Regions from separate parts of the Colwellia sp. KS18-150 genome, predicted to be linked through region 1. Evidence: predicted binding sites of a transcription regulator. Region 1 holds the regulator's gene; the other holds the start of a gene.
The links. The regulator FNR, encoded in region 1, switches genes on or off when oxygen is low (the NO sensors DNR and NnrR bind a similar motif). The targets are predictions, from matches to a motif close to TTGATCTAGATCAA.

Region 1 (6,220 bases):
AGTCTCAAGCTCATAAGCCAAAGCTTGCTCGACTATCAGATAAAATCGCACAATATTTTGTCGCCATTATATTAATGACCGCGATAGGTACAGCACTTTATTGGCAACAACATTTACCTGAAGAAGCTTTTTGGATCACTTTATCTGTGCTCGTTGCTACTTGTCCTTGTGCCCTTTCTTTAGCTACTCCTACCGCATTAACTTGTGCGACTACACGCTTAAACCGTGATGGTATCATGATAAAATCAGCACATGTTATGGAAACTATGCCACAGATTAATTGTTTCGCTTTTGATAAAACCGGTACATTAACCACTGGTGAGTTTGTCATTGAACAGGTAAGCATTGCCAATGAAAATAGATTCAACAAGCAGGAAGTATTAGCGATTGCTGCCGCATTAGAATCTCACTCTGAACATCCTTTAGCTAAGCCTTTTAGTCCTTACCGTGATTACTCACTGCAAACAAGCCAAGTAAGAGTTGAATCAGGCAAAGGGGTGAGTGGCGTTATTAATAATCAAGAGTACAGTATAGGTAAACCAAGCTGGCAATTAGATGAGTTTGATGAAGACATCCAATCTGCAAGTTGTGTTTTACTTTGTGAGGGTGTGCTTATCGCTGCTTTTTTCTTAGTAGATCAAGTGAGAAATGATGCATCATCACTAATCAAATCATTAAATATCAATAATCAAACTCTGATGCTTTCAGGTGATAGCCAAATTGCTTGTAATAAAATTGCAAAGCAGTTAACAATAACTCAATGTTATGGCGACCTTTCAGCCAGTGATAAAATGAATAAGCTGTTGGAAATGCAAGCGCATGAACCAGTAAAAGTTGCTATGGTAGGTGACGGTGTTAATGACTCCCCTGTGTTTGGTGCGGCACATGTTTCCATGGCAATGGGATGCGGTACTGATATTGCCAAAAGCGGTGCCGATGTCATTTTATTAAATGATAAACTTTCCAGTATTAGCACCTTAAATAAGGTAGCAATAAAAACACGTCGTATCGTGTTTCAAAATTACTTATGGGCTTTTGGTTATAATGCCATTGTATTACCATTAGCCGTTGCTGGATTTATAACCCCTTACATGGCGGTTATAGGAATGTCTGCAAGCTCGATTTTAGTGATCACCAACTCACTACGTTTACTAAAAAAGTAGTCACTCAACAAAAGAGTAAAAGATGAGCATAATATACATATTAATCCCTATCGCTGTATTACTTACTGTCCTTGGTATCTATTTGTTCTTTTGGGCAGTAAAAACAGAGCAATTTGATGATCTCGAAAAGCAAGGCATGAGCATTCTTTTCGATGAAAATGAAAACCAAGAATCTATCGAAGTTAATCAGAACACTCAATCAGAAGTTGATGCAAAAGAAATAAAAACTACTCAAGCTCCTGAACAAGACAATAAATGAATATTGATATTCTCTCGGCATTTATCATAGGTTTACTTGGCTCTGGTCATTGTATTGCCATGTGTGGTGGTATAACTACCATGTTAACATCTGCACTTCCTCAGCCTAAGCATGCTAATAATCAACAGATCCCTGTTAATGGCCAAGAGCAGACTCATAATCAAGTAAACAAATTAAGCTTAATTTTTGCTTATAATATTGGCCGTATTGCTTCATACAGTATTATTGGCGCTATCGTTGGCTTTACTGGCTCAATTGCTGCAAAAAATATCGGTATGCCACTGGCAAGCTTACGTATCATTTCAGCCATTTTTCTTATTTTATTAGGGTTATATTTAGGGCAATGGTTAATGTGGATAAATCGCATTGAAGCTTTAGGAAAGGGATTATGGAAGTACATTTCTCCTTTGGCTAAAAATGTTATTCCTGTCAGTACTCCGAGTAAAGCATTCTCTTTAGGCGCTATCTGGGGCTGGCTACCTTGTGGCCTAGTTTATTCAACCCTAACTTGGGCATTAGCGAGCGGTAGTTTGGTAACAGGGGCAAGCATTATGTTTTTTTTCGGCTTAGGAACCTTGCCAGCGCTATTAACACTCTCTTTTAGTTTCGGTAGTGTTAAGCATTTATTAGCCAATGCTAAGTTACGAAAAACAATGGCATTAATATTAATTACCTTTGGTATTTATAGTTTACTTCTTGCATCTAGACAGGTGTTCTAATACCATAGATTTGTCCTAAGAAGCTATGTAAATAATCGAGTAATGTATGTCGAACAATAGTTGCCCAAGCGCACAACATATCAAATGTCAAAACTGTAGTATTAGTGAGCTTTGTTTGCCTTTTACGCTAAACGATCAAGAGCTTAATACTCTCGACAATATTATTGATCGTAAACGCCCTATCCACAAAGGCGATAAAATATTTACCGATGGCCAAGATATGCACGCACTATATGCTATTCGCTCAGGAACATTTAAAACCTATACTGTTAACGAGCAAGGTGAAGAGCAAATCACTGGCTTTCATCTAGCGGGGGACTTATTAGGATTTGACGCAATAGCTGATGCTGAGCATAAAAGTTTTGCTCAAGCACTTGAGACATCAATGGTGTGTGAAATTCCTTATAATAATTTAGACAAACTGTCTAACACTATGCCAAAACTTAAGAAGCAAGTTTTACGCTTAATGAGTAATGAAATTCGCACTGATCAAGAAATGCTCACCCTGTTAAACCGAAAAAATGCCGAGCAACGTGTAGCAACATTTTTGGTTACATTAAGCGATCGTTATCATGACCGTGGTTTATCCGCCAGTGAATTTAGACTAACAATGACTCGAAGCGATATAGGTAACTATATTGGTTTAACGGTTGAAACAATCAGTCGGTTGTTAAATCGTTTTCATAAAAATGGCTTAATCAATGTTGATGGTAAATTAATTTCTATTTTAGATATTGATGCATTAATTGATTGCGCTGAGTCTTAATCCGCTACAAAGTTTAAGGGTTATTGTCGCGATAAAATCATTTATCGTGACCCGTAAACTTCCAAATAAATTGATTTAAAACAAGCATTAATTTCATACATTTGCTATAAATTAACTATGTTCTTTTAATGGTTATATTGTTAATTTATAAAAGTGAGATTAATCATGCAAACATATCAAAAAATCCTCGCCGTTATCGATCCGACAACGGAAGATCAAAAAGCACTAAAAAGAGCAATAGAATTAGCCGCTAGTATTAAAGCCAAAACTGATACCAATGTAGAAGTTTGTGCTTTTTTAACTATTTTTGATTTTTCTTATGAAATGACCACTATTTTATCAAGCGAAGAACGTGACGTTATGTGTCAGTCAGTAATCAAAGATAAAAAATCATGGCTAGAAAATATTGTTAATAGTTTAAAAGGTGATATGGACATAAATTGTCAAGTGGTTTGGCATAACCGCCCTTTCGAAGCTATCGTAGAGCAAGTCATAGAACATGATTATGATATTGTCATCAAAGGAACACACTTACATGACAAATTAAAGTCTGTGATTTTTACCCCAACAGATTGGCATATTTTACGAAAATGCCCTTGCCCAGTGTTATTAGTTAAAGATCACGCTTGGCCTGAAAATGGTAATATAATTGCAGCACTAAATGTTGGTAGTGATGAATCTGAACACCGCTCACTTAATATTAAAATTACTGAGGAAGCCAAACAGTTAGCTTCAATTGTTCAAGGCAATGTTCATTTAGTAAATTCATTTCCAGGTACCCCGGTAAATATCGCCATTGAAATACCTGAGTTTAATTCCACAGAATACAATGACACCATGTTAAAGCATCATCAACAAGCGATGATCACTCATGCTAATAAATTTGATATTAGTGTTCTTAATACTCATGTTGAAGAAGGCTTACCTGAGACAGTTATAGAGCAAGTCGCAGAAAAAGTGGATGCAGAGTTGGTCATTCTTGGTACTGTCGGTAGAACAGGTATTTCAGCCGCTCTAATAGGAAATACAGCAGAGCATGTAATTGACCAACTTAATTGTGACGTTCTCGCTCTAAAACCCGATGGCTATGTATCACCATTACAGTAAATCAACATATTGAAATAGTTATTAGCTAATTTTTAAGATAACAAGGCGAGAAGAGTGCAATGTAATCATTGTGCTTTGACGGTTTTTAACGGAGTTAGGTTAAAGTAAGCCATAAACCATTAGGCTCTACTGAAAAATCGTCACTCTTTTTCAAGCGAAACAGAGTGATAAACTTAAAGTTCAACAGACCCTAGTTTGTTACCTCTGCCTTATAGCTTTAAAGCGCTAAAAAACCTATAATGCGCGGCGAAATTAAACCGTTTTAACTAAAGCTGCCTTTTATGAACACCTCAAAGCCCTTAACTGCGATACAACAGACTCAATTACCAAAACTTGAAAAACGCATCAGACGTCATGTCGGCCAAGCTATTGCTGAATACAATATGATTGAGGAAGGCGATAAAGTCATGGTTTGTTTATCAGGAGGCAAAGACAGTTATGCGCTCTTAAGTATTTTAATGTTACTTAAAGAGTCTGCGCCAATTAACTTTGAGATAATCGCAGTAAATTTAGATCAAAAACAGCCCGGTTTTCCAGAGCATGTACTACCGCAGTACCTTGATGGTTTAGGTATCGAGTATCATATTATTGAAGAAGATACTTATGCGATTGTAAAAGATAAAATTCCTGAAGGAAAAACCACCTGTAGCTTGTGCTCAAGGCTAAGACGCGCTGTTCTTTATAAAACAGCAAAAAACTTAGGCGCTACAAAAATAGCACTTGGGCACCATCGAGACGACATGATTGAAACACTGATGTTAAACATGTTTTATGGTGGAAAGATGAAGGCTATGCCTGCTAAATTAGTTTCCGATAATGGTGAGCATGTCGTGATCAGACCGCTTGCTTTTTGTAAAGAAGCCGAATTAATTCAATATGCCGAATTAAAACAGTTTCCTATCATTCCTTGTAACCTTTGTGGCTCACAACCTAATTTACAACGTCAAAACATTAAGCGCATGTTACAAGACTGGCATGAACAGCACCCTGGTAGAATAGAGTCAATGTTTACAGCTATGCGAAATGTTGTCCCATCACATTTATGTGATAGCCAGTTATTTGATTTTAAAACTATTGATAGTGATTCAGGTATAATTGATGGCGGTGATACCGCATTTGATACTCCTGAATATCCCCAAGCTGACAATATAAGCTCACATAGCAATGAGCTTAATGTTATTCAGGTTAAGTAGTTATTTACTCTCCAGCAATAACATCTTTACTTAGATTAGAGTCTTGAAAGTATTGCTGATTTTGTCTTAGCATGTGCGTAAGATCAGTAACATAATCTGCGCCTCGCTCTGAATAGGCAAGTAGCCCTGTAGCTAATAGCTCAGGGTTTAATGGCTGATGATTAGAGCGTAGTTCAAAGCGTATACTTCTAAAGACACGGTAAGCATTATGTGAATTGATATTATAGAAATATCTCGCTACCGCTTCATCTACACTTTGAAACGCAGCTACTTCATGTTTGGCCCCAGTATTTCTGCCACCAGGTACCATCCCGCAACCTTGGCGATAACACCAAATACCAAAGAAATTGAGTCCTATTCGAGAAAATCTTGATGTGCCCCATGCCGACTCATTAGCCGCTTGTACTAATACTAGCGGCGTAGGTACAACGTCGATGCGAACAAGTAAGTCATTAACCTGCTGCAGAACCGACGATTTCTCATTAACACGATACTTCTTCACTAAACTAGCTAACGTTTTTAACTCACTCTCTGATAGCGATAAGCCTAAAGATATTTTCTCTAGCCAAAATTCTAACCGTGCTCGCTGCGTTACTAACTTAGTATTTTCTTTTTCTATTGAAGGACGAATGAAGTCAAAGAATTGCTTCTTTTTACTCTTTACATCTTTTATTGCAGCAAAGTCAGGCAAGTCAACTGAGTGTAAAGGTTTCTCTATAACTTGCTTAACAATTTCTTTATCCGCTTCAACTTTACTGCTTATTTGCTCTTTTTCAGGCTTTGGAATAGCTACAGGCTTTAAAAAAGTAAAAGGGGCTAGTATGAATACCGCTAAAGCCACTAATAAGATGCTGCTAATAAATGTTGTTTTACTCATTGTATTCCTTCATTTTCTTTAAATGCATATTAAGCTGAAAAAGTATCATCTGAATCTGAGTCCACCTTAGACACTGATGAATTAGTCGTTTGACTAAGCTCTTCTTCACTCTTATCAGTAGCTAAACTAATTCCAA
Region 2 (6,220 bases), on a different contig from region 1:
TCGCTTTAATTTTATCTAAAGTGCCAAACTTTTTAACACTGCCGCCACCAAAAAGTACCAATACCTTGGCGTTTTCAGGAACCAATTTATCTAATTCATTTAATCTGTCTTGCCCAAAAACAATATGTGTTGGGTTGTAATAATCAAAGTTTTGCATGTGATATTCCTCTCTCTTTTAGATGAGTGTATTTTAGGCAACCAACATCGCTGACAGAATGGGCTAAAATCTCTAAATCATGCCTAAAGCTATCATTGTTGATATTTAATACCAAATTTACATTTTGATTCGTTATACTTTACGGCAAGTAATACAGTAAAAATCTATCCAATTTATTAGGCATACATGATGAATGACTTAGTTAACAATTTAAACGCTATCGCTATTAATGAAGGCTATAACCAAACACACCTTGATGGCGTTGGAGTATTCAAGGCTACCGAGTCTACGGGGCGTGTACCTCTTTGTTATAGCCAAGGTATTATTATTATCGCCCAAGGTCAAAAGCGCGTATTCTTTGACCAAAAAAGCTACGACTACAACCCTGACAATTACCTTGTGTTAACACTTCCTCTACCCGCAGAATGTGAAACCATAGTAGAAGAAGGGAAACCATTACTGTCACTGATAATCGATTTAGACATGCCGACTTTAACTGAGTTAGTTCGAGTTCTGGATGAACATGGAGAGATTCAGATAGCGGATAATGTTTCAGAAAACAAAGGTCTATTTATAAGTCAATGCACAGATACTTTAAATTGCGCTATTACTCGCTTATCTGATTGTTTAGGCTCATCACTACAATGTGACATTATTGGCAAAAGCCTAATTCGTGAGGTATTGTTTCATACCCTTCGAGGCCCACAAGCTGCACCTTTGTTTGCACTTGTTTCCCATAATACTCATTTATCAAGAATGGAAAGAGTACTTAAACATTTGCACAATAACTTTCAAGGAAAGTTAGACGTTGAACAGCTCGCCAATATGGCCAACATGAGTACTTCAACATTTCACCGTAACTTTAAGCAAGTGACCGCCTCTTCCCCAATTCAATACGTGAAAAAAATACGATTAAGTCGAGCACGAGAACTTTTACAGGATCAAGGATTAAAAGTGAAACAAGCGGCAGCACAAGTTGGTTATGAAAGTCCGACACAGTTTAGCCGTGAATTTAGCCGCTACTTTGGTCAAAGCCCTAGTGCTTTATCCCGCTTTGAGACGGCATAATCTAAAGATAAATAGCCTAGCCTTAAGATAATAATTATCAAAATTTTATATAAAGTCATTCCATGAAATTGAAGATTATCAATAAAAAATCTCTTTGCTATGCTATTTAACTCCTACAATTAAATAATATTCCATTGCAGGAAACTTGCATATTTAGCTGTTTGAGCTATTTATGTATTGTCACTATTTATATTTAATCTTAAATTAATTTAAGGAGTTACCATGTTAGGTGAAGATCATTCTTTGGTGAACGAATTTCCAACATATAAAGATAGTATTGTTGCACTTAATAAAACTGACAGAGTATTCTCTGCCAATGCTCAGCGTTACCATGCTCTCGATACAGAGATAAGAAAGCTTGAGTTAAATAACTCGCCTATTGATGATGAAGCATTTCATCAATTAAAAAATGAAAGAGCAGCGCTTAAAGACTCACTATACCAACTTATATTAGCCAGTAATTAAGCGCCACTTTGTCGTTACAATGCTGGATATATAGACAAAACGAGCAAGGATGCCATAGTGATATTAAAGATTTTCAGCTGAGTATTACCTTTTAAAAACAACTGAATTTTTTGCCCTAAAGCTATCCATGAGCATATGCAGGGCAAGTTAATTAATCCAAAAATTAATGCCACAAACAACACTGAGCCAAAACTTTTATTAGGCGCATATAAACTAATGGCCGTTAGCGCCATAGTCCAAGCTTTTGGGTTCACCCATTGAAATAATGCCGCTTGCATAAAGGTAAAAGGCTTCGCTTTTAAAATTTTATCGTCTGCTGAGCTAGATGAAAATGCTATTTTTATGGCTAAATAAAGCAAATAGACAATACTAAGCACTTTTAAGATATCGTAACTCATTGGAAACTTATCAAAGATCTGCATAACCCCTAAGCCAACTAGGGCAATCATTAAGGTAAAGCCGATAGATACACCAAGCAAATGAGGAACGGTTAGCTTAAAACCAAAATTTACCCCTGAATTCATCAACATTATATTATTTGGCCCAGGAGTGATTGAAGAAACAAAGGCAAAAGCAGTTAAGGCGGTGAGTATTTCAATGTTCATGGTATAAACTTTCTTTCGTCATAATCAAAATATAATTCTAACCTATCTGTGTTACAATTTTTGCGCGAATACCTTACCAATTAGCCGAATTACAACAACAAATGATTAAAAATGACAAATATAACGACATAATATTGCGCGAGCTAAAAGTTAATGGCCGTATCGCTAACTCTGAGCTAGCCGATAAAGTCGGTCTTTCTCCTTCAGCATGTTTACGCCGGGTTCAAGAACTTGAAAAAAGTGGCCTAATAAAAGGCTATCGGGCTGTGCTAGATAATAAACTATTGGGGAACAATTTTATTGCCTATGTTGGTATTGGCCTTAAAGAGCATTCAACCAATTCACAACTTGCTTTTGAAGACGCGGTAAAATTAGCACAGGAAGTCAAAGAGTGTCATAACGTTACGGGCAGTTTTGAATACATACTGCGAGTAGAAACAGCAGATATTCAATCATTTAAGAGATTTCATGCTGACGTGTTAGGTTCCATCCCACAGGTGATTAGTATTACTACCCATGTTGTGATGGACTCCCCTAAAGATGAGCGACTATAAAAATAACCTAGTAATTATCCACTATAATATCTTGTAATAACTTTAATTATTCACATACCTTAGTGTTAACTTAATATTGCTCAGGTTTTAACTTTAATAATTTGCCTCTTTATGTAGGCTCAAAGGAATATTGATGAATAAAATTGGGAGCTTATGCCCTACGTTAAAGGCAACAAATATACTGGGTGATAAATGGACCTTGCTAATATTACGTGAGCTATTTATGGGTAGCCATCGCTACAATACCTTTCAATCGGCACTGCCACGAATATCTCCTACAGTATTAAGTAATCGATTAAAAAGTATGGAAAAAAATGGCTTAATTATTCATAAAAAAGAGCTAGGAAAAAATAGAGGTAGTTATTACCTGACGCAAAGTGGTAAAGAATTAGCCCCAATAATGGATTTAGTTGCTCGTTGGGGCTTACGTTGGGCTCGTGATCAACTCTGTGATGTAGACATTGATGTCGGTAGCTTCATGTGGGATCTTCATCGAACCTTAAAAATCAATAAGCTACCTGATGGAGAACATGTTTTTTGTTTTATATTAACAGATCAAGTAGATGCTAATAAATGGTGGATAATCGTTAACAATGGCTCAGTTGATTTATGCAACGAAGATCCCGGTTATGATGTATCAATCTATATTAGTAGCTCTCTACATCATATAGCAGAGGTATGGATGGGGGACGTAAGTCTCGACTCCCACATTAATACCAATAAAATAAAAGTCACCGGGGCACGTTATTTATCCACTCAGCCAAACAGCTGGTTCCCACTTTCAAGATATGCTCAGTGAAAAACAATTAGTTACCTTGTTGTATTTTGTGCACATCTTTCGCTGTTAATACTTGCCCGCCAATACCAAAATCGCCCTCTTTAACATCTTCAATGTAAACCCAAGTAACACCTCGCATATTTTCTCCTTCAATTTCCACCATGGTATCGGTAAGTCTAGAAATAATTTCACTTTTTTGTTCTTTAGTGAATACATTTTCAATAAGTTTCACGTTAATGATTGGCATGATAATTCTCCAAAAGTTAGTCATAAAGTTAAGTACCATGAAAATGATACAACAACAAAGCAAGCTAATATGCTGCGAAATATGTAGTAACTCACTACGTATTATGTAGTAACTTCCGTTCTGACTTTGTCATAATGACATTTATTTAAACTAAGAAATGAGCCAATATTTTTCTTAAAGGGTACAATGGATGCACTTACTGACAACTTCATGATATTTAATAGGTTCAACTTTGTTTACTCATAAACGTTTAAAATTGTTATCACTGTTATTGGCTGCCGCTTTATTACCACTTTCCTACGCGGAGTCAGTGACAAAGCTATCATCTGCCGTTAGCAATAATGCTGTAGCTGCTGTTAATACGGCTAGTGGCTGGCAATTATTATCCTTTAATGGATTAACTAAAAACAAAGATTGGCGCGCAGTAACTAATATTGCCATGGGTATTGATTTAGCTACTAATACTGCCTATCACATCGATAATGTACCGTTTAAAGAAGGGCGTTTAGCTAGTATCGCCGCAACGGTTAAAGATAAAGTTTATCTTTTTGGTGGCTATACCGTTGGTGAAGATCATGCAGAGAAGTCTATGCCTGATGTTTATCAATATGATGCAAGCACTAAACAGTTTTCTTTGTTTACTCAGATGCTTATCCCGGTAGATGATAGTGTCGCTCTCGTTTATCAGGATAGGTACATCTATTTAATTTCAGGTTGGCATGATGTCGGTAATATTGCCGATGTACAAATTTTAGATACTGAAACTAAACGTTGGTACTTCGGTACTCCCTACCCTGGACAGCCCGTTTTTGGTCACGCAGCAGGTATAGTAAACAATAGTTTAGTGGTGATTGATGGTGTTAAAGTAGCAGGCATTAGCCAAGGAAAACGTCAATATAAGATGTCTAATGAATCTTACCTAGGCAAAATAGACTCAGTTGATTTCACCAAAATACATTGGCAAAAACTTCCTAAGCATCCTGGTAATGCTAAGTATCGAGCAGCCAGCAGTGGCAGCCAAAATCTCAACAGCATATTATTCGCTGGTGGCAGTGATAACCCTTATAATTTTAATGGCATTGGTTATAACGGTGTGCCAAGTCAACCAAGTGATGAAGTGTGTAGTTGGAATTTACAAACAATGCAATGGCAAAAGCTCTCTCCGTTAAACGAAGCGAGCATGGATCATCGTGGTTTATTAGCGATTGAAGATGGTTTTTATCTATTAGGTGGAATGGTAGAAGCGCAAAAGGTAACAAACAAAGTCATTCGTTATCAGCCTAATGTAAACAAAGAACATTAATATCAGCTCATTAAAGCCCTGCAAAGTGTTGCTGAATACTAAGCAGCTCTTGCTCTGTTAAATTTTCAGGTTGCGTGACTTCGACCCAGCCATCTATATAACTGCTAGCGGAGTAATTGTGGGAGTTACCTCTGGGGACTCTGTCAGCCATTGGCAAATCAAATAATACCTGTAAAAAAGTAATAATTGGATACCAAGTAAAATCAGGAGAGACGTCATGTCCTCGCTCTCCTTTCATCCAGTCCGGCTCTTTTCTAAAAAGATCTAAAGAGAAAAATACAATAGGATCACTTGCATATTGCACGTATACAAAGCGCATTGGTCCCCAGTGCCAGTTATCGTTATGTAACTGGTTTTCTTGAGCGGTAAAACGGAACAAGGAACTGTCCTCAATAGTAGGCAACCATTGAGGTGAGTTTGGGTTACGGTGAGTAGTTAATTGTGGTGCGATAGTACTTGGAAACGGTGGTCCAACAAAAAGTCCACCTTGAATGGGGTTTTGAATAATGGTGGTTAAATTAATGGAGGTCTCCGCCCCTAAAGCCCCTAAACTTAAGCCGAATACATACAAATCGGGACGAGTGTCTTCGGGCAAGCTTGACCAATATTGGTGGATGGTGTTGTACAAAGCTAATGCAGACTGCCGAGCTCCCGTTGGGTCAATCAGCAAGGTTAACCAACTGGGTAAATAGGAATATTGCATAGACACAATGGCAGTATCACCTTTATGCAAATACTCTAGTGTATCCATGGCAGAGGGATCTAACCATCCTGTCCCTGTAGGCGTAGCAATAATAAGTTTTGAGCGACTAAAACCATCGATACGTATTAATTCTTCTAGTGCTAACTGCGCCCGTTGTTGAGCAGTTTCTTTTGAACGCAAGCCCACATAAACTCGTAAAGGAGCGTGTGCTGCTTGTGAGAAAAACTCGCTTAAGTCAGTTTTCTTCGGCCCTGCTGCAATAAAATTTTGTCCTGTACGACCAATGCTGTTCCAATCAATAAACGAGTTAAGACTACCAGTTGCATAGTCTTCAGCAGGC

Region 2: a site for FNR is predicted at 1,294-1,307, ahead of AC27IF_RS15320 (HP1242/YdcH family protein). Genes of this name have one in related genera too.

The regions. Positions count from the first base shown of each region.
Region 1 is NZ_BAAJMC010000019.1:7,683-13,902, reverse strand. Features, by position in the region: gene AC27IF_RS16625 (heavy metal translocating P-type ATPase) at 1-1,163, shown strand, start outside; gene ccoS (cbb3-type cytochrome oxidase assembly protein CcoS) at 1,186-1,422, shown strand; gene AC27IF_RS16615 (sulfite exporter TauE/SafE family protein) at 1,419-2,141, shown strand; gene fnr (fumarate/nitrate reduction transcriptional regulator Fnr) at 2,188-2,907, shown strand; gene uspE (universal stress protein UspE) at 3,073-4,014, shown strand; gene ttcA (tRNA 2-thiocytidine(32) synthetase TtcA) at 4,296-5,207, shown strand; gene AC27IF_RS16595 (glucosaminidase domain-containing protein) at 5,212-6,084, opposite strand; gene AC27IF_RS16590 (YciC family protein) at 6,114-6,220, opposite strand, start outside.
Region 2 is NZ_BAAJMC010000015.1:73,262-79,481, forward strand. Features, by position in the region: gene AC27IF_RS15310 (iron-containing alcohol dehydrogenase) at 1-157, opposite strand, end outside; gene AC27IF_RS15315 (AraC family transcriptional regulator) at 344-1,225, shown strand; gene AC27IF_RS15320 (HP1242/YdcH family protein) at 1,448-1,690, shown strand; gene AC27IF_RS15325 (LysE family translocator) at 1,705-2,295, opposite strand; gene AC27IF_RS15330 (Lrp/AsnC family transcriptional regulator) at 2,397-2,849, shown strand; gene AC27IF_RS15335 (winged helix-turn-helix transcriptional regulator) at 2,983-3,648, shown strand; gene AC27IF_RS15340 (tautomerase family protein) at 3,656-3,874, opposite strand; gene AC27IF_RS15345 (Kelch repeat-containing protein) at 4,107-5,177, shown strand; gene AC27IF_RS15350 (alpha/beta hydrolase) at 5,188-6,220, opposite strand, start outside.